DNA from 2 places in the Paenibacillus sp. GCM10027627 genome. Region 1 is predicted to be linked to the other one. Evidence: riboswitches for the same ligand, from Rfam matches in the RefSeq annotation. Region 1 holds a riboswitch; the other holds the start of a gene.
What was found. Region 1 has a riboswitch for preQ1 ahead of ACFQZE_RS15800 (queuosine precursor transporter). Riboswitches for the same ligand answer to the same signal wherever they lie in the genome.
Positions count from the first base shown of each region.

Region 2: another riboswitch for preQ1. It lies ahead of queC (7-cyano-7-deazaguanine synthase QueC); the one in region 1 lies ahead of ACFQZE_RS15800 (queuosine precursor transporter).

Region 1 is NZ_JBHTHB010000004.1:235,326-245,785, reverse strand. Features, by position in the region: gene ACFQZE_RS15825 (2,3-butanediol dehydrogenase) at 1-955, shown strand, start outside; gene ACFQZE_RS15820 (M24 family metallopeptidase) at 1,228-1,947, shown strand; gene ACFQZE_RS15815 (AraC family transcriptional regulator) at 2,142-3,026, shown strand; gene ACFQZE_RS15810 (TetR/AcrR family transcriptional regulator) at 3,170-3,760, opposite strand; gene ACFQZE_RS15805 (MBL fold metallo-hydrolase) at 3,924-4,685, shown strand; gene ACFQZE_RS15800 (queuosine precursor transporter) at 4,794-5,486, opposite strand; PreQ1 riboswitch class I at 5,495-5,540, opposite strand; gene ACFQZE_RS15795 (SRPBCC family protein) at 5,886-6,356, shown strand; gene ACFQZE_RS15790 (amino acid ABC transporter permease) at 6,559-7,230, opposite strand; gene ACFQZE_RS15785 (transporter substrate-binding domain-containing protein) at 7,235-8,080, opposite strand; gene ACFQZE_RS15780 (oxidoreductase) at 8,127-9,125, opposite strand; gene ACFQZE_RS15775 (LLM class flavin-dependent oxidoreductase) at 9,335-10,402, shown strand.
Region 2 is NZ_JBHTHB010000001.1:284,102-294,561, forward strand. Features, by position in the region: gene ACFQZE_RS01225 (methyl-accepting chemotaxis protein) at 1-236, opposite strand, end outside; gene ACFQZE_RS01230 (lytic polysaccharide monooxygenase) at 791-2,137, shown strand; gene ACFQZE_RS01235 (J domain-containing protein) at 2,253-3,179, opposite strand; gene ACFQZE_RS01240 (hypothetical protein) at 3,330-3,842, shown strand; PreQ1 riboswitch class I at 3,945-3,988, shown strand; gene queC (7-cyano-7-deazaguanine synthase QueC) at 4,151-4,819, shown strand; gene ACFQZE_RS01250 (6-carboxytetrahydropterin synthase) at 4,819-5,265, shown strand; gene queE (7-carboxy-7-deazaguanine synthase QueE) at 5,258-5,989, shown strand; gene queF (preQ(1) synthase) at 6,060-6,557, shown strand; gene ACFQZE_RS01265 (SLOG family protein) at 6,632-7,189, shown strand; gene ACFQZE_RS01270 (hypothetical protein) at 7,315-8,673, shown strand; gene ACFQZE_RS01275 (sensor domain-containing diguanylate cyclase) at 8,846-10,414, shown strand.

The DNA of each region.
Region 1 (10,460 bases):
GTGGACAGGCATTTGCGGAAGCGACTTGCATGCGTATCACGGGGCTCCGGTCGTTCAAGTAGGCGAGCCTCATCCGGTAACCGGCGAGATGGCTCCTTTGACACTCGGTCACGAGTTCGCGGGTGTTATTCATGAAGTTGGAGAAGGAGTCGACGGGTTTTCTATTGGAGATCGGGTGACCATTGAGCCGGCTATCCGTTGCGGTCAATGTACTTCTTGTCTGAAAGGGATGCCGAATCTTTGCGACCACATGGGGTTCGTCGGCTTGCATTCGAACGGCGGATTTACGGAGTACGCACTCGTTGATCCGTACATGGTGCATAAGCTGCCGGACAACATTACGCTTGAAGAAGCTGCTGTCATCGAACCGACTGCCGTTGCTTTCCACGCGGTTAAGTTGAGTCAAATGAGAGTAGGAAGCACGGTAGCTGTATTCGGAGTTGGTCCAATTGGGCTTCTGACTATTTTGTGTGCTAAAGCAGCAGGGGCCTCTCGTATTTATGCGGTGGATGTTTCGAAGGAGCGTTTGCAGAAAGCTTTAGAAATTGGCGCGACCAGCGTTATTAACGCTGCAACAGAAGAACATTTTGTAGAAAAAATAAAAGCTGAAACCGGCGGAGGCGTCCATATCGCGTTTGAATGTGCAGGTGCGGAAGCGACCGTAAACAATGCACTGGCCTCTATCGCCAAAACGGGCCAGGTTGTGATCGAATCTATTATCCCGCAGCCGATTAAAGTGGATGTTTTACAGCTCACGCTAAAAGAAGCGAGCCTAACGGCTACGATCGGCTATCGCAACGTCTATAAGGAAGTAATCGCTATGATGGCCTCCGGACAACTGGACGTCAAATCCATTATCACCAAAAAAATCGCTTTGGACGATATCGTTGAGGAAGGATTCAATACGCTGACCAACGATAAAAGCCAAGCCAAAATTCTTGTTAAAACTCATTAAGCTAAAGGAAGAGGCTTCATAAGGCCGTCTAGACATCAAGGTGCGCTTCACTATTGGTTGTCTGAAAAGTATGTTGCTTGAGGCGCATAATTTAGTTTTTCTATCTCTTATCGACGCATGCCAACGCCTGCGTCTTTTTTGTGCCACAAAAACAGAATGCTGGGAGTAGCTTATTAACCTGAATGAAGATATGTTATATTTTTTATATCTAAATATCCGTTTGCATACGGAGGGAATAGAGTAGCTCCTATTCATGAAAGGGGTATGCTTTTTTGAAGCATTTGTCGCAATATGCTCATGTACAATCCATCGCAAAATCGACTATGAGCGAGATAAAGGATATCATTACAGAAGGCATTTCTGAATGCGAGATCGTAAAAAAAGCCGAAGATATAATGAGAAACAAAGGGATTCAGCTTTTTTGGTATCACGGAATAGGAGCTTTTGTACATGTCGGAAAAAGAACTGTGCTCTCTGAATCGGGAAAGGAGTATAGACCCTCAGAAACGGCAGTGAGCAATAATGATTTGGTAACTGTAGACCTAAGTCCGCAGTTAAGCCATTATTGGGGAGACTATGCTAGAACATTTGTAGTCATCGATGGAAAAGCGGTTGATGAAGAAGCAATTGTTGAAGATGCAGCGCTTCAGCCTACTACGGAGTTTCAGCATGGAATTCACATTGAAAAGCAACTACATAGAGCATTCACTGATTATGCCACACCAGACATGACGTTTGAGGAAGTATACTTATATATGAATGAGTTTATCCAACAACTTGATTATATAAATCTTGATTTTTGCGGTAATTTAGGACACACCATAGAATTTGATAAAAATAACAGGAAATATTTTGAGCTAGGGAACAAGATGAAGTTGAGCGAAGCCTCTTTTTTTACTTTTGAACCGCATATTAAACATAAGAACGGGGAATACGGCTTCAAAAGAGAAGACATCTACTATTTTCACAAAAGAGAGCTGTTGATCTTATAGTAAACTGAAAACCATTAAATAAATACGGGATGTTAAAAAGGCATCATCTCCTCATAAGTCGCGTTTAGCGCGGCTATTTTTATTTACGGAAACAAGCTTCTGCCCTGTTTGCCGTAACCCTACAGGAAGGTGCATGGATTGTCGGGAGGCGTTATTCCGTTTCTGATAAGTTTATTAACGAGGGAGGCGATGTCATGGATTCGCTCGCAAGACTGAATGAAGCTCTGAGTTATTTGGAGGACAATTTAACGAGCTCTATCGATTATAAGGAAGCTGCAAAAAGGGCCTGTTGCTCAGAATATCATTTTACACGGATGTTCACGTTTCTTGCCGGTATTCCTTTGTCAGAGTATGTCCGCCGTCGGCGTTTAACTTTGGCGGCACTGGAGCTGAGCAGCAATGACTGCAAGGTGATTGATGTGGCATTGAAATACGGATATTCTTCTCCAGATTCCTTCGCCAGAGCTTTTCAAAGCTTGCACGGGATTACTCCTTCGGAAGCGCGGAGCCATGGACAGTCGCTTAAAGCCTACCCTCGAATGACTTTTCAGTTAACGGTAAAAGGAGGAAGTGAAATGAATTATCGTATTGAAGACAAAGAAGCCTTTCGTATTGTAGGAATGAAGAAACGGGTGCCGCTGATCTTCAACGGGGTGAATCCCGAAATTTCAGCGATGTATGAAAACTTGACGCCCGAATGGATTGAAGCTATCAAAGGTTTGTCCAATGTTGAGCCTACAGGTCTTATTAGCGCTTCTGCAAACTTTGGTGAAGGACGGATGGAAGAGAGAGGGGAACTGGATCAATATATCGGAGCGGCTACCACGCAGGATGCACCCGATGGCTTTGAGCAATTGGAGGTACCGGCTTCGGCATGGGCTGTGTTTACCGCTGTTGGCTCTTTTCCGACTGCGCTGCAGGAGGTTTGGGGACGAATTTACGCTGAATGGTTCCCCTCCTCAGACTATGAAGTAAGCGAAGGGCCGGAAATATTATGGAACGAGAGTAAAGAAATCAAATCTCCGCAATACAAAAGCGAGATATGGATTCCCGTTAAAAAAAGAATAAATTCGAATTGAAAATATTTGCTCCGTCGCCGAGTGTTAGCGTTATGCCGCATCGCTGTCCGATTGACTGAGGGTAGAATATTTGAGAGCTGTAGTAGGTTGTGCAAACGACCTGTTACAGCTCTTTTTCACATTCCATTACCAATAGCGCGAAATTACACAGCCATCCCTTCAAGTACGCTCTTCACCTGGTTCGTACAATGCCGAAGATGTTTATTATCGTTAAACAATTTACTTAGCATAACGCCGCCTTCTATTAAAGCGATGATCACGCTGCTTGCGCCCTCCACATCGAGATCGCTTCGAAACTGCCCTCGGCTTATCCCGTCCTTTAATATTCTCCCGAGACTTGTCATAAGCTCATGCATGGCAAGCTGGGCTCTTTCTTTTAACAAAGGATGGCCGTCGTCATTCTCAACAGCAGCATTTAAAATGGGGCAGCCGCCTTCCAATTTATTTTGTTCGATCAATTCCAAATAAACGTCGCAAATAGCGAGTATTTGATCCTTCGGTTCTGACCGCTCGGACATGGCCTCTTTCAAAACTTTTTTTAAGTCAGCATACATATAGTCGAATGCACATAACGCGATTTCATCTTTGCTTTCAAAATGATTGTAGATGCCGCCCTTGCGCACATTAGCACGCTCGATAATTTCGGACAGAGAGGTGCCTGCATATCCTTTAGTATTAAACAATCCGGCGGATTGGCGAATGATATGTTCTTTTGTAGCTTGTCCTTTTCCCATAGCGATCCCTCTTTCAAAAAATACCGATTGGTCTTAAAATATCATATTTTCGTTCTGCGCTCAATCGATAGCTGGATAATTATTGTTGATCTGTCATTCAGATTATGTTAATTTAAAAGAGACCGGTCGGTACTAAAATTGTGAAACGGAAGGAATGATAACCATGACTATGTCGTTTCAACACATCCGAAACGCTACGTCGGTATTAAACGTGAACGGTAAAAAAATATTGATTGATCCTATGTTAAGCGCTCCAGGCGAGCTGCCGCCGGTACCCTTCACTCGCACACTTCGCCGTAATCCGTTAACGCCTCTTCCCGTCCAGCTTGATTTTTTCGAGCAAATGGACGCATTGCTTCTTACTCACCGACATTTTGACCATTTGGATAAAAAGGCCTTGTCCATTTTGAATAAGAAAATGGCTGTCTTTTGTCAGCCCGAAGATATGGACTTTTTGAAAGAGGCCGGGTTTAGCCACGTCGTTGCGATTGAGCAATCGCATGAATGGTGCGGCATTCATATGAAGAGGATTAAAGGCCGGCATGCTCCGGGTTATACGGCTAAGCTGCTCGGTCCTGTATCCGGGTTTATTGTAAGCACATCAGCGGACGGTTCGGTTTATATCGTTGGCGATTGCATCTACACACCTGAAATCGAAGCTGTTTTTCGGGAGTCCAAACCGGATTTTGCAATTCTGAATACACCACGCGCACAAATGCTGCTGGGAACGATCATCACGATGACTGCCGAAGATATCGTTCGTATTACAGATGTATCTCCCGCCACCAAACTTGTTGCCGTACATATGGACGCTATCAGTCATTGCACATTCAAACGGCAGCATCTTCGAGCTTTTCTGAAACAACGGAAATTGGAGCATGTGGCTGCCGTTCCTGAAGACGGGGAAGTGATTGAGCTGAAATAGGCTGGGGAGATAGGGTTGCGAAATGAAAGCCCTCTATGAAAAAAGAGAGAGCCGATCGGCTCTCTTTTTTTTTCTTTGTGTATACTTCGTTTTTCAACAAAACGAAACTTAATCTTCCTGTACCTTCATATTCCTTGCCCAGTAAAGGACTGGCGTGGCGAGGAAGGAAATGAGCAGCTTAAGCAAATACGTTGTCAGGAAGATTTGAATCCAAATATCGAAGGAATGCACTTTGTAGAAAGCAATCGTACAAAACACAAGGGAATCGACAAATTGGCTGACGAGCGAGCTTCCGTTAATCCGAATCCAAAACTGGTTGCGCACCGGAAACTTTTCCTTAAGGTAGCTAAATACCCGTACGTCGAGAAACTGGCTGACAAAATAGGCGCACATACTGCCCGCAGCTACCTGCGGAAGAAACCCGAAAATAGCGGTAAGAGGCTCATGGGCAAAATCTTCGGCTTGCGGGACGAAGGCGAGCGTCATTTGCATCAAAATCGTCGAGGCAATAAGCGTAAAGAAACCGAACCAGACGGCTCTTTTGGCAGCTTGCTGACCGTACCTTTCATTGAGCAAATCCGTCGTCATGTAGATGGACGTATAAATCGTATTGCCGAGCGTCATCACAATGGCGAGTGTGCCGATGGACATCTCAATCGTTTTTGTCACCTGAATATTTGCGATAACCGTCGCAAAGCCGATCCAGGCGTACAGCCCCTTTTTGCCAAACATCCGAAAACACAGCAAAAATAGGCCAAAGTGGACGAGCATAAACAGCACGCCCCAAAACAAATTAAACATATCGAAAAAGCCTCCTAGTTTTGTTGTCGCGGGATGGTTACGAACCGCGTTCTGCCGAAGCAGACAGCCACTATCATAACAGCTTTTCCTGCTGCTGAAAAGGTGAAAATAAAGGGTGGGAGCAACTACCTTGGTAAAAATATAGTCATCTTTTAAAAACTCATCGAAAAACACCAGCAATAACTGGTGACAACATGCCGGCTCCTTTATACTATTTGTAAAATGGCTTGTGGAGGTTATAACGAATGCCCCGGAATTCGAATGGATGACAGGGATAATGGGGACGTATGATGCCCATGAATTATATTAGAGATATGGTTTTGAAACCGATATGGAAAGATTTATGAGAAGGCAACCGCAAGCCCGGAAATACCGGGATAATTAGGATGAAAGGGGTTGATGGCAGTGAATTTAAATGAAATGCCGGTTGTACAAGCGGAAATGCTGATCCGGAGGTCTGCAAATGAAGTATATGAAGCATTCGTCGACCCGGCTGTAACGACCCGATTCTGGTTTACCCGCAGCAGCGGCCGTTTGGAACAGGGAAGCACGGTTCGGTGGGAGTGGGAAATGTATGGTGCCGTCGACGAGGTGATGGTGCTGGAGCTGGTGCCGAACGAGCGGATCAAAATCGAGTCTTCGGATGGAACAAAGGTGGAATGGACGTTTGCGGAGCTAGCCGAGCAGGAGACGTATGTGACGATTAAAAATTGGGGTTTCTCAGGTAGCGGGGATGAGGTTGTCGGACAAGCGCTGGACTCTATGGGCGGTTATACCATGGTGCTATGCGGCGTGAAAGCACTGCTTGAGCACGGTATTTCGCTGAACTTGGTGGCTGACAAAGCGCCGGACGCGCATATTGGCCAGTAAGAGCCGGGTATAGAATAAACGAATCCATCGCCATAGGGGCAGCCCTTTGGCGATGGATTTTTTTGCTATCGGCAAGAAGACTTTTTACGGCGGATATGGCTTGGAGTATACTTTACCGCCTAACCTAACCTGTTAACTTAACCTAGTAACGCAACCCGGTAACGTAACCCGTTAACCTAACCCGTTAACCTAACCCGTTAACCTAACCCGCATAAGGTCGGCCGACCTTTTTCTCCAGCTTCCCTTGGAACTTGCCGAAGAGGAGGGCGACAATGAGGTAGAGCAGACTGACCGAAAGAAAGGTTTCCATCACTTTGAGCGTATCGGCGGCCATCAGCTTCGCTTGCCCCATCATTTCCGTCAAGCCAAGCGTGAAGCCGAGCGACGTCTCTTTGATGATGACCAAAAACGTATTGCCAAGCGAAGGAAGAGCGATTCGGTAGGCTTGCGGGAACACGATTCGATAGAATGATTGCAGGCGGGTCATGCCAACCGATTGAGCGGCCTCCATCTGCCCGCGGTCGACGGAGTCAATCGCCCCTCGAAAAGTTTCCGCCAAATACGCCCCATTGTTCAGGCTAATTCCGATCACGGTAGCTTGAAACGCATCCATGGCGCTAAGAGAAGGAATGATTTGCGGCAGCCCGTAATAGAGCAGAAACAGCTGGACGAGCAGTGGCGTAGACCGAAAAAACAAAATATACGCGTTTGCGGAAACGGACAAAGCTTTTAGGGGTGACCGAATCATAGTCTCCAAAATAATGCCGAGAATAACGGCGAACAGCATGGACAAAACGGCCAGCATGAGCGTAATGGGCAAGTAGCTTAACAACCGGGGGAGACTGTTTACAAAATAGGACAGGTCGAAGTTCATCGCCTTACTCCGCCGGCTGGCTTAAGTCTTCGCCGTACCACTTTTCGGCAAGCCGCTTTAATGTGCCGTCATTTCTCAGCTCCGCAAGCGCGGTATTCACTTCTTTGACGAAGATTTCGTTTTGATCATTTTTAAGGAATGGGCTGCCTGCTGGAATGACAACGAACTGCTCGCCAGCGAGCCTAAGCGGCTGATTTGTTTTTTTGATCTGGGCAAGCGCAGCGGCTTTGGTTGAAAAGGTAGCGTCCAGTCTCCCGAGCAGGACGTCGCGGAAAGCTCCTTCTCCCGTTTCGTAGGTGACCACTTCGATTTTTTGTTCGGGATCGGCTTCTTTAATGTAATTCAGCATAATTTTATTGCCTGCGACAAGCCCGATCTTTTTTCCTTTTAAGTCTTCAAGGGAATGGATCGTGGTGTTCTCTTTTTTGACGACTAGCTGTGCTCCTGAATATACATAAGGCTCGGTAAACAAATACTTCTCTTTCCGCTCTTTAGAGAGGGCGATCGAATTGACAATGGTATCGATTTTGTTTGATTCCAGCGCTCCGAACAAACTGGCGAAGTCCGTTAACGTATATTCGACGCGAAGGTCCAGCTTTTTCGCAAGCTCCTCCCAAATATTGATTTCGTAGCCGTCCAGTTGATCTCCATTTTCCGTGTTTTTGAAAGTGTAAGGATAGAAAGAGCCGTTTGTACCGATCCGAATGACCCTTTGGTCTTGCTTCGGTTCGGAGGAGGCTTCTTTCGTTTCGGAACTGCATGCGGACATCAGCACGAGGATGGCTATCGCCCATAACATTCCGGTATATTTCCTCTTAGTTCCCTGCCGGGGCCGAGCTTGCTTCAACATGGTTATAACCGCCTTTTTGTAACGTGATAAACAACAAGGGTCAGCTTCAATCCGCAATGAGGAAAGGCTGTTTGCCCAGCAGCCGCCCTGCAAAATCAGGGTCTTCCAGCAGCGGACGCCCTACGGCGACGAAGTCGGCTAGATGCTCCGAAACGACTCTTTCCGCAAAAGCCTTCTGATGAATGCCGCCAACGGCAATAATGGGCAAAGTAAGCTCCGATTTCAAAAGAGCGGCATAAGGGAGCTGGTAGCCGGGATGGATATCTTGTGGACGATTCGGCGTTAAGCCGCCTGAGCTGACATGGACGGCATCCAGCAGCGGTTCGAGCTCTTTAAGAATATCTGCAACTTGGCGAGGGATAAGCCCGTTTTTCGCATAATCGGAAGCGGATACCCGAATTTGAACCGGATAATCGGGGCCTACGGCTTCGCGGACGGCGAGGACGACCTGCAAAACAAATTGCAGCCTATTGGTAGGACTCCCTCCATAGTGATCCAAGCGACGATTGGTGAGCGGCGATAGAAATTGATGAAGCAAATACCCGTGCGCCGCATGCAGCTCAATGCCGTCGAAGCCGGCTTGCTTGCTGCGAATCGCTGCTGTGCGGTATTGCTCAAGGATGCGCCCGATCTCTTCTTCGCTTGCTGCGTTTGGAACGCCGTATTCATCGTTAAAAGCAAGCGAGCTGGGGGCAAGCAGCCTTTCGCCGGGCCGAGGATTTGATTTTCTGCCGCCATGCGACAATTGAATAAAGATGCGCGCATCTCTTTTATGCACGGCTTCAACCACTTTGCCGAGCGGCTTTAGGTGAGAGTCGGAATAGATGCTAATATCATTTTGATAGAGTCTGCCCTCAGGAGAAACGGAAGTGGATTCCACAATAACAAGACCAACATCCGCTGCCAAGCGGCCGTAGTGCTGGACATGATAGTCCGTCGCATGACCGTCCGAAGTTCCTTGGCGCTGCTGCATGGGGGCGAGGATGAGCCGATTTTTTAAAGCTAGCTTGTTGATTTTGCCGGACGAATGTAAAGTTACGGTCATCTCTTATTTCCCCTTTCCATTTATTCTTATCGGTTTTATCGGGTTATTATCGTCATTATAGCGGTATAAAATTGTGCAAATCCAATATTAAGTTAGCTATCGCTTTCATTGGTCTGGCCTATGAATTCAATATGAAAATTCATATTGGAGTTTGCACACCTTCCCCCTTTACTATGGAGGGTAAAGATGATTTGCGGGAGGAATTAGAGATGAGCTTTGAATTTGGGCTATATACATTCGGCGATTTGACCGCTGATCCGCATAACGGACGTACGATTAGCGCGAAGCAAAGGCTGGATGACATTGTAGCGGCAGCCAAGCTTGCGGAAGATGCAGGGCTCGATGTGTTCGGGCTAGGCGAGCATCATACGCTAAATTTTGCGGTCACGGCTACGCCTGTTGTGCTTGCGGCCATTGCTCAGCATACGAAGCGGATTAAGCTGACCAGTGCAACGTCGGTACTAAGCGCAGCGGATCCTGTGCGGCTGTATGAAGATTTTGCCACGCTTGACCTGCTGTCCAATGGAAGAGCCGAGCTTATTGCCGGTAGAGGAGCCCTGGCTTTTACGGAGGATACATACAAGCTGTTCGGCTATGATCTGGCCGATTACGATGCTCTGTATGAAGAGAAGATCGAGCTGCTGTTGCAAATCAATGAGAAGGAAAAGGTATCGTGGAGCGGCTGTTTCCGTCCTGAATTGACGGAATCCGGCGTGGCGCCGCGCCCGCTGAACGGGAAGCTGCCTATTTGGATCGGCGTAGGAAGGACGCTTGCGAGCGCGGAGCGGGCGGGGAGACTGGGGCTTGGTCTTGCATTGGCGCAGCTTAGCGGCGATCCGATTCGGCTGAAGCCGCTTGTCGACGCCTATAGAGAAGCGGGGCAGGCTGCCGGTTTCAGGCCGGAGCAGCTTCCGGTGGCCATATCCAGCCATGGGTATATTGCGAGAACAGGGCATGATGCGGTTAATGAATATTTCCCGTATCACGCCAACTATTTTGAACATATTATGCAAAGGCGCAACCCGGCTGACCGGCTGTCGAGAGAGGAATTTGAGCTTGCTACCGGAGCGGACAATGCGCTGGCTGTCGGCAGTCCCGAGCAAATTATTGAAAAAATACTATACCAGCATGAATTAATCGGGCATAACCGCTATACGCTTCAACTGGATATTGGAGGCGTTCCATATGCTGAGGTAGCCCGCTCCATTGAGTTATTTGCTAAAGAGGTCATTCCGGCAGTGAGGCGTGAGCTGAGCAAAAAAGCGGCAGCGGTATAATCATGCGCCTGCATCCAATGAATAGTATTGACCATCCCTATGATTAAGTCTAGAATAG
Region 2 (10,460 bases), on a different contig from region 1:
CTTGCGCTAAGCAGCGTTTCGGACATCGTCGTCAAGGTTGATTCGTAGCCGTGCATAGTGCTGGAGATGAGCTCAGCATAAGCTTTCCCAGCGCTGTGGGCTTCGATTTCCGCTTTTTCTATGCTCGTTTTTTTTAAGGTGTTTAGATTGATGGTTCCATATAGGCCGAATACAATGACCAGCACTAGACTTAACATAAAAATTAACTTGACCGATAAATTTAAATTACGGTACATAGATATGGAATCCGCCTCTCTTATAGGGAACTACAGCTAATGTAACATGAAAAATAGAAGGTTAACCATATCTTTTGCGCTGTGGTTAACAATATTTTTTTAGAGCGGACGATAGGGGAGAGGAGGTTGTCTATCTTTTGCTTTACAAGACCATTTAGTCATGATAATCTATAGTCGAAATCCAAGAAAACGTTTCATTTTTATCAATAATTTCCCATAAAACCTCTATTGAAAGCGGTATTAATTTTTAGTCGCCGCATTTCTTCCTCCTCTTATTCTTTCTACCATTCCCGCATTCAGCCCACTGCTACCGTCTGTCGATTTCCTTCTTAACTGATATTTTCCTCATTTTCGTTTTACTCTTCAACATGTCCACACCAAAAGACGGCTTCTTCAATAAACTGTCCTCAAGCTCGAATTTACCATCCCGTCGTATATGAGCGCATCATTTTTGCGTTTATATAAATATGATGGAAAGGAGTTGCAGGCACTCTATTAAGCGTAGGATTTTGTACGATTGTTAGGTACAACTAATCCCTTAAGGAGGTAAGTTTATGGCGAATGCACAACGTTTGAATGGGACAAGTTTAACTAAGTGGTTATGGTTCCTGGGATTTGCGGCTTTAGCTCTCGTATGCTCTCTCATTATTGCGGATAAGGCTTCCGCGCACGGTTACGTGGAAGGGCCTTCAAGCAGAGCGTACTTGTGCAAGCTCGGCCAAAATACGAACTGCGGTGCAATCATTTACGAGCCCCAAAGCTTGGAAGCGTTAAAAGGGTTTCCTGCAGCTGGACCAGCCGACGGCAAAATTGCAAGCGCGAACGGCGCGTTTCCACTGCTCGATCAACAGTTTGCAACGAGATGGACCAAAGTGAACATTTCCAGCGGCACGGTTACGTTTAACTGGAAGCTGACGGCGGCGCATGCCACAACAAGCTGGAAGTATTATATTACGAAGCAGAACTGGAACCCGGATGCCGCGCTCACTCGCGACTCCTTCGACTTGACTCCGTTCTGCACGGTCAATTACGGAGGAGTGCGTCCGCCGTTTACGTATTCGGATACGTGCAACGTTCCTTCCAGAACGGGGTATCAAGTGATTCTCGCCGTTTGGGAAATTGCGGATACGGCCAACGCATTTTATAACGTCATTGACGTGAATTTCACAGGACCGCCCGATCCTATTGCACCTACCGCGCCTTCTGCGCTTACGGTAACGGGAACGACGAGCGCAAGCGCTTCCTTGTCTTGGGGGGCTTCGTCGGACAATGTCGGAGTGAATCAGTACCGGATTTACAGCGGCACGACGCTGGTCGGAACGGTATCCGGAGCCACGCTTTCTTACACGGCTACTGGCTTATCGCCTGCGAGCACGTATCCGTATCATGTCGTCGCCGTTGACGCAGCGGGCAATGTGTCTACGCCAAGCGCTGTCGTAAATGCGACAACGTTGCCTCCTATTATCGATATTGACCCGCCAAGCGCTCCTGGCGGACTTCATGTGATGGGTACGCCGACCTCAACCTCCATTCAAATTATGTGGTCGCCATCTACAGACAATATTGGAGTTACGGGCTATAAAATTTATCAAGGATCCACGCTAATCGCGACTACGACTGAAAATACGTTGTCCTTTACAGCTTCGGGGCTAACTCCGAGCACAACGTATACGTTTACGGTCTATGCTTTCGATGCCGCGCAAAATCAATCTGGGCCAAGCACGGTTCAAGGGACAACGGCGGCTCCGCCTCCAGTCCAGCTATGGGCTCCAAACACCTCGTATGCGGCCAATACGCTCGTGTACTACAACGGTCTTGTGTATAAGTGCCGTCAGACCCATACTTCCCTGACAGGTTGGGAGCCGAGCAATGTTCCTGCGCTTTGGCTGCTTGTGCCTTAATGGGAATGTAGCGGACTAGCGGCGGTATTACTTGCAGCAAAAAAGCTCCCTGTGGCTAAATGAGCCAAGGGAGCTTTTTGCTGCGTTCGTGCTGCGAGAGCAGCGGCGGATCGAATTATTGCGGAACTGTTTTTAAAAAAGTTTCAATAAATTGAATGGCCTTTTCGGGATGGGCCGCATCGCTGCGAATGCCGACAATGAGCTCGCCCGCCGAAGCCATAGGCAATTGTTTAAACAATTGCGATTTGCCCAGATCGAAACCGTATACGGCTTCTGTGCCGCTTCCTTCGATGCCGACTTCTTCCACTGTCAGCTTTAGCGAGTTTGGACCTTGAACTGCGGACGCGAGCTCCGGTATTTCGTTCAGCTTCGTGAGAGCGCCTTGATTTCCGATCCATTCAAACATATAGCGGTCCATCAAGTAGATGTCGGGTTTTTCGGAAATCATGGTGACAAGCGCTTTTTGCAAATAGGCATACCGGTTCATCTGTTCCTGGGGTACAAAAACGATGGAAGACTCCAGCCGCTTCCAGTCGGGAAATGATTTCAGCATGGCGTCGTTCAGTGCGTTTATACCATTGTCTTCATCTTCCATAAACGTCCCCATAAAACCGACGCTCAAATCGATAGGCGGGAGGCTGGCCAAATATTTTTGCTCCTCGCGGTAGTCAACATAACTTGTAATTCCGTAGATCAAAAGCGCAACAAGCGCGATGGCGCCTAGCGTATGAAACTTATAATAACGCCAAAAGTGATCCAGCTTTTGCGCTTTGTCCGCCATTCCCTTATATTTTCCGTATTCGCGCTCGTTAAAGGCTTGCGTAATCTTTCCGTCTTCATGGGCTAGAATGAGCTTGTATGCCGTAGTAATTTGTGCAAAATCGACTTCGACTCCGTCCGGGGAGGAGTTGTTTTGGCTCTGGCCGCCCATTGAGCGGGAGCGCTCGCGCCTCATAAGCGTCATATAGCGTTTTTCTACTTCTTCTTTCGGAGCCGCTTCCGTCAGCCCCATCGTTTCGTATGCCTGTTTTAAGTTATCCACTTGGTCACCTCTACTAAATTAGAGCATCTAGCATTGTTCGTCTACTTATCAGTATACGGAAATAGAGGGCTTTAACGCAAACTTCGGTTTTGCATTTGTATCCTAAGGCTCTCTCCATTAAAATGGAAGTCATCCGAAAGGGGGAGAGGAATGTTTCATCCGACTGTGTTTGACAACTTGAAAGTGGCCTTCGAAAACAACCTTTACGACTTGGACAATTTGGACGGAATCATTGAAATTACTGGCCGCAGGGACATTTTGGATATGGCGGTTATGTCCAGGGAGCTTGCTCTAGGCTTTAGGCTGGCTGGAGATAGCCGTGTCAAGGCTGAGCTTGTGCTAAGCGCTACGCTTAACGAGCTGGCGGCCGAAATTTTGGAGCAAGAAGAAGGAACGCATGGCAGCAAGCTTGCGCTGCGATTTATTTTGACGGTTTTAAACGAGGATGAGTGCGCCGGCATAGAACGCTGTATAGAAGACATCTGGCATCCGGAGCAAAAGCCCGTTCAAACGTTAAGCCGAACGTTTGGGAGCGGAGAGGGCGGTTACAGCAATACGATAGAACTGGGCTTTCACCGCCGTATCGGCGAGGAGCAAATCGAGGATATCCCTGACCTGCTGGATCATGCCGTCCGTACTCTTACGGCGCTGAAGGGGTTGTAGGAGTCGACCTAAATCTTGTTCCCATAAGTCTAAGGCTATGCTATAGTACGATTGAACAACTGAAACAAATCCGGTGCGCACGGCCGATCTCGAAGTCGGCGTCCGGGAGAGGTTCGCGAACTCCCTCTATAAAAAACTAAAACGAAACGGTGGCCTGTCCCTCAGGTATCGTCGTTTTTGTGTTCGGCGCGCCGCGGCTCATAACTGAGCTGCGGGCGCCGTTTCTTTTTTCTAAAGGCTGCTTTAGTCAATTTGGCATGCCGGAGCGGAGCTGCGTCTTCTCAACATGGAGAGGAGAATGCACAATGTTGAAGCAACAAAAAGCGGTTGTCGTGTTTAGCGGCGGCCAAGACAGTACGACTTGCCTGTTTTGGGCAAAGGAGAGATTTGCCGAGGTGGAGGCGGTCACTTTCGATTACGGCCAGCGTCATAAGCTGGAATTGGATTGTGCGGCCGATATTGCGAAGGAGCTCCAAATTAAACATCATGTGCTCGATATGTCGCTGTTGAACCAGCTGGCGCCAAACGCCTTGACCAGAGACGAGATTGCCATTGAGGAAAAGGACGGCGAACCCCCTACAACGTTTGTGGACGGCCGCAATCTGCTCTTTCTGTCTTTTGCCGCTGTGCTGGCCAAGGGAATCGGAGCGAGCCATATTGTAACCGGCGTTTGCGAAACGGATTTCAGCGGATATCCCGATTGCCGCGACGTATTCGTCAAATCTTTGAACGTCACATTAAATTTGGCTATGGATTACCCATTTGTGCTGGATACGCCGCTTATGTGGCTGAATAAAGCGGAAACTTGGGCGCTCGCCGACCAGCTTGGCGCGTTCGACTTCGTACGGGAACGTACGTTGACATGCTACAACGGCGTGAGAGCCGACGGCTGTGGACAATGCCCGGCTTGCAAGCTGCGCCGCAAAGGACTGCAGGATTACCTCCTGTCACGGGAAGCGAAAGGGGCGCTGATGTAATGCTTCAGCAAATTTACCCCTCTCCCGGACATGATTACAGCTACGAGCTGAATAAAGACTTTCATTTTGCCGCCGCCCATTATGTGCCTTCGGAAGAGGCCGGGAAATGCCGCCTTATGCATGGCCATACCTATTACGCAAATGTAACGATTGCCGGGGATGAGCTGGATCAGTCTGGGTTTTTGGTCAACTTCGCCACCATCAAGCGACTGATTCACGGTCGTTTCGACCACTCTGTATTGAACGAAGATACGGAGTGCTTCGACGACAAAGAACCGAGTCGCTTTCCGACTACAGAAGCGGTGGCTCGCACCATTTGCGAGCTCGTTCAGCAGCATTTGGACGAAACTTCCAACAGCCCGCAGTGCCTTCAAGTGTTTCTCCGCGAGACGCCAACGAGCTATTGCGTTTACCGCCCTAAGCGGAAGGCGGTCGGTCATGGCTAACGTTAGACGGATACCTGTCATGGAAGTGTTTGGACCGACGGTTCAGGGCGAAGGGATGGTCGTTGGCCGCAAAACGATGTTTGTCCGAACGGCCGGCTGCGATTACAAATGCTCTTGGTGCGACTCCGCCTTTACTTGGGACGGTACGGGGAAAGATGAGATGAAACTTATGACGGCGGATGAAGTGATGGAAGAGCTGGCGCGAATCGGCGGCACCGCTTTTGACCATGTGACTATTTCCGGGGGCAATCCCGCCCTTCTTCCACAGCTTGATGAACTCATTTCCGGTCTGCAGGAGCGAGGGATGAGAGTGGCATTGGAGACGCAAGGCAGCCGCTGGCAGCACTGGTTTACCGAAATTGACGATTTAACGCTATCCCCCAAACCGCCAAGCTCCGGGATGGGGACGGACTGGGATGAGCTGGACAGCATTGTCGCAAAGCTGCGCGAAGCGGGGAAGAGCTTTTGCCTCAAGACGGTTGTATTCGACGAGGACGATTTAGCCTACGGGAAAAGGGTGCATGAACGCTATGCCGGTGTGCCGTTTTATTTGCAGGCGGGCAACGGCAATTTGGCGGAAACGGATCCGGGGGTCATGCTTCCTTATTTAGTAGAGCGGTATGATTGGCTGATCGGAGCGACGATGGCTGACGACGCGCTTCGAAGCGTGTTTGTGCTGCCGCAGCTTCATACTTTTGTTTGGGGCAACAAAAAAGGTGTTTAACATAGACGAAATTCGGCAGTTCATGGAACGCCGGTATGATTTAAAATAAAAGATAGGATGTGCGACGACGATGGAAGGCAGAAACAAAGAAGAACTGGGCGGCATTACGCTGCTCGGCAATCAAGGGACTAAGTATCCCTTTCATTATGCGCCTGAGGTGCTGGAATCCTTCGAGAACAAACACCCTGGACGCGATTATTTTGTTAAATTTAATTGCCCGGAATTTACAAGTTTATGTCCCATTACGGGGCAGCCGGATTTTGCGACCATTTACATTTCCTATATCCCCGACATCCGCATGGTGGAGAGCAAGTCTCTCAAGCTTTATTTGTTCAGCTTCCGCAATCATGGCGATTTTCACGAGGATTGCATGAACGTCATCATGAATGATTTAATCAAACTGATGGACCCGCGCTATATTGAAGTTTGGGGCAAATTTACGCCTCGCGGCGGCATCTCCATCGATCCTTATTGCAACTGGGGCCGTCCGGGCACCAAATATGAAACGATGGCGGAACACCGTTTGATGAACCACGATATGTATCCGGAAAAAGTCGATAACCGATAATCTAATGATAGAGAGACTATCTAGGTTGAAAGCACAGTTCCAATAAACGATTAAACGCAAAGGCGTTGTTGCAGATGAAAAACGTTTTGGTAACGGGGTACCGCGCGCATGAACTCAATATTTTCAGCCAGAAGCACAAGGGCATCCGGTTTATTCAAAAGGCGATCCAAAACCGGCTTGTTCCTCTTTTGGAGGAGGGGCTGGAATGGGTCATTACTCCGGGGCAATACGGCGTCGATCTATGGGCATGCGAAGCGGTCATTGAGCTAAAGAAGAAATACCCTGCGCTCAAACTGTCCATTTTGACGGCGTTCAGCAATCCGCATGAAGGCTGGAAGGAAGATAAGCAGGCCTACTTCAATGAGCTGCTGCATGGCGTCGATTTTTACGCCTCCGTCACCAAAGGCCCTTATGAGGGAGTCTGGCAGTTTACAGCGCGAGACGATCTTATGCTGCGGAAAACGGATGGAATATTGCTTGTTTACGACGAGGAAGCAGGGATGGGCAGTCCTAGATTTTTGAAGGAAAAAGCGGAGCGGAAGGCAAGCAGCAGCGATTACCGCTGCATGACCATCACATCGGACGAGATTCAAAGTTTGGCGGATGAGGAAAGCTACCGGGAGATGGAGTAGCGGCGGTTTGGAAAAACATGCTTATTTTTTCATTGACAGATTTCCTCAGAGGTTGCTATAATCACTAAAACCATTAATTCCGATTGGATACATAGGAATTAAACATCACTCGAGGAGGACTGTTCATGACAACAACGATCAAACGTACTGGCGGCAAATGGGCGGTTGCGCTGCTTGCGGCATCTACGCTTCTATTCGTACAGCCTGCCGTGCAGGCTGCACCCGGCTACCTTGCGCCTCAAGGGGACGGAGCGGCGGAATACAGCTTGTTTTTAAAGGATAAACATGACGTCGACCTGAGCGGCGATATTACAAAAGGCGAATATATCGAGGCTGTTGCGGGCGTGTTGAATTATGAGCCGGCAAAAGACAGCAAAGCCAGTTTTACCGACGTTAAGGCAGGAGACGAGCTGTTCAAGCCGTCAGCTGCTTTGTACGACAAAGGGATTATTAAAGGACCGTCGGTCCAAGGCGAAGGGCCGCTAACGAATGCGGTTGCCATCTCCATTGCGGTAAGAGCGGCGGATTTGGAGGAGCTGGCTTATACATATCCGGCTGCCAAAGTAAACAAGGCGCTCCAACGACTTGGCATTTCAAGCTCGGGACTTGGAACGGGAGTCGCTCAAGAGCTTGCTGCGGCGGTTGATACAGGCTTGCTTCCGTCCAATTTTTACAGTGGCTTTAAAGCGAAGGGGAACACAAGCGAAGAGCTTGCCGAAGTGCTGCTTGGCAAAGTGCTGGAGACGAAAGGGCTTTATAAAAATTATATCGGTTATTTAACCGACGCCGATCTTATCGCCAAGCTGAATCAGGCTTATGCGACATCGGATGTGATTCAGGCGCCGAAGCTTCAGTCTTTAGTCAACGAAGCGTTGGAGCAGAAGTTGATTACGGGCTACAATTTGAAGGATACCCGTTATGAATCGGGCTTTGTCGATTCGCTCGCGCTTACGTACGGCCATTCCGACTTGACGCATGCTATTCAATTAATCGGCCTGCTGCGCAGCGAAGGACTTAACGCCAAAGTGCAATTTGAGCCTAAGACGTCGGCTTACGTTCATTTGCCGGAATGGGGCGACCCTGGACCAAATGCCGTAAAGATCAAAAACGGCAATTATATCGTTTATTCTAAAGAATACGATTTGGAATTCGAGTTTTTTACGGCACGGGATAAGGAAGCTTTCCAAGACATTATTTTCGCCTATGCCAAAAAGAACGAAGAAAATCAGGCCGGGCTCATTGCCGGCTCCTGGTGGCAGCCGCTTTATTTTTCCGCAACGGAATTAAAGGGTTATAAGGTCATTACAAACAACCTCATCATCGATCCGGACAGCACCTATACGGTTCATCCGTTCTCCTTGAATGAAGATTCCGCAAGAGTGGTCAAAGGGTTAAAGGCAATTGATCCGAATGCTGTCATTCAGCCCTACACGTTTTGGGTAGACGTTCCGTTTTTCAATTATTTGCATGGCGAATCGAAATAACAGCAAGCAAAGTGAAGGCTGCCCACCGGGGCGGCCTTTTTCATATTAAAGATTATTTGCGTAGCAGCCGATTATTTTAGTAGGATAAAGTATTGCTCTTCAGGGGGCCTTTGCCTGCTGCCAATACCTTCGTTCCCGTACATTTGTTTCTTCATCAAGAGAAGGTGGTTCCATGCACGCTGACAAAAAAATGATGCGCAAAGGATTTAAACTGAGTACACTCCTCTTTTTTCTCGTATCGGGCGCGGTTTTGATTACTGCGGCAATAGGCAGTCTCTATGCCTGGAAGGAAAACAAGGAGGCGTTAACGGAAAGTTATTTGAACAGCAATTATCAATATGCCAAAAAAGTAGCGACCAATGTCTCGGAAATCGTTGGTTTTATGGAGGATACGCTTGCCGAAATCGCCGCACGGTATGGGCGAGAAGAGCTTAGCGAGGCCGAGCTGGACGTGTGGCTGAAGGCCAACCGGCATAATTTCAATTCCTTGTTTGTGGTGGATGAATCTTTTCAGGTCGTCTCCGCAAGTCCGGATAGGGTCAAATCGAGAATTGGCCAGCAGGCGACGTCGGAAATCGGGCAAACGTCCGGTTTTGAGCGGGCTCCGTTAGTATCAGGCCCGTTTACCGAAGCGGGGCATGATTTTATTATTTTAACTGTGCCGATTGTCGATAGAAGCGGGCGGTATGGGGGCTATGCGGCAGCGATCATCAACTTGGACGAAAGCAACGCTTTAAGCCGGCTTCTGAATGAACATTTTTACGGCGACGATTCTTACCTATATGTCGCTAACAGTGAAGGAAAGCTGTTGATTCATCCCAATCAGACAAGAATCCATAAAGAAGTGGACAACGAAGTCGTCATTAAAGGGATGCAAGGAATAAGCGGGTCGCAGCGGGTTACGAAACGAAACGGCGATTCTTTTTTTGCGGGATACGCATTTGAGCCTGTAACGGGGTGGATCATCGTTTCGCAAACGCCGGTCTCGATTTTGAAAGGCCCGCTTGACCATCTTGTTCAAAGCATGCTCATTCATACGCTTCCGCTGTTTTTGCTCGTTTGGATCGTGTCGCTGCTCCTATCGCTGACCATTTCCCGTCCGCTCTATGCGCTTGCCTCTTTTTCGGAGCGAAACAGCGGCGGGGGGACGCTGGGCATCTCGAAGCTTCCGCCGCCAAGCTCATGGATTTACGAAGTGAGACAGCTTCACATTAGTCTAGGCAACCGGATTCGGGCCTGGAGTTGGGAAGCGCAAACGGACGGGCTGACCGGCATAGCGAACCGCAGAGCGTTTGACCGCTGCATCGGCGAATGGCTCGGGAGAGGCGATGCATTCGCGCTCATTTTGCTAGACATCGATTACTTTAAAAAGGTGAACGACAGCTACGGGCATCTGGCCGGGGACGAAGTGCTGCGGTTCGTAGCGGCTCATTTGCAGTCCGCTATGCGGGATGGGGATCTTTGCTTCCGGTTCGGAGGAGAGGAATTTGGCGTTCTGGCCAAATACGCGGATCAGCGGCAAGCGATGGCCATGGCGGAGAAGCTGAGGCTGAATCTGGCAGCAGCGGAAAGTCCAGTCGGGGAAAGCATTCACTTCTCGATCGGAATAGCCTTGCACGAAGGTGGCGAGGGTGAAGCAGGAAGCTTGATCGGAAAAGCGGACAAAGCGCTTTACCGGTCGAAGGAAGAGGGGCGCAACCGAAGCAGCGTGTTCGGCGAGCAAAAGGAATCCCGCTTATAAGGCGAGGGTTCCTTTTTTATGGCGTGCTGACTGGAAATGAGCCTTT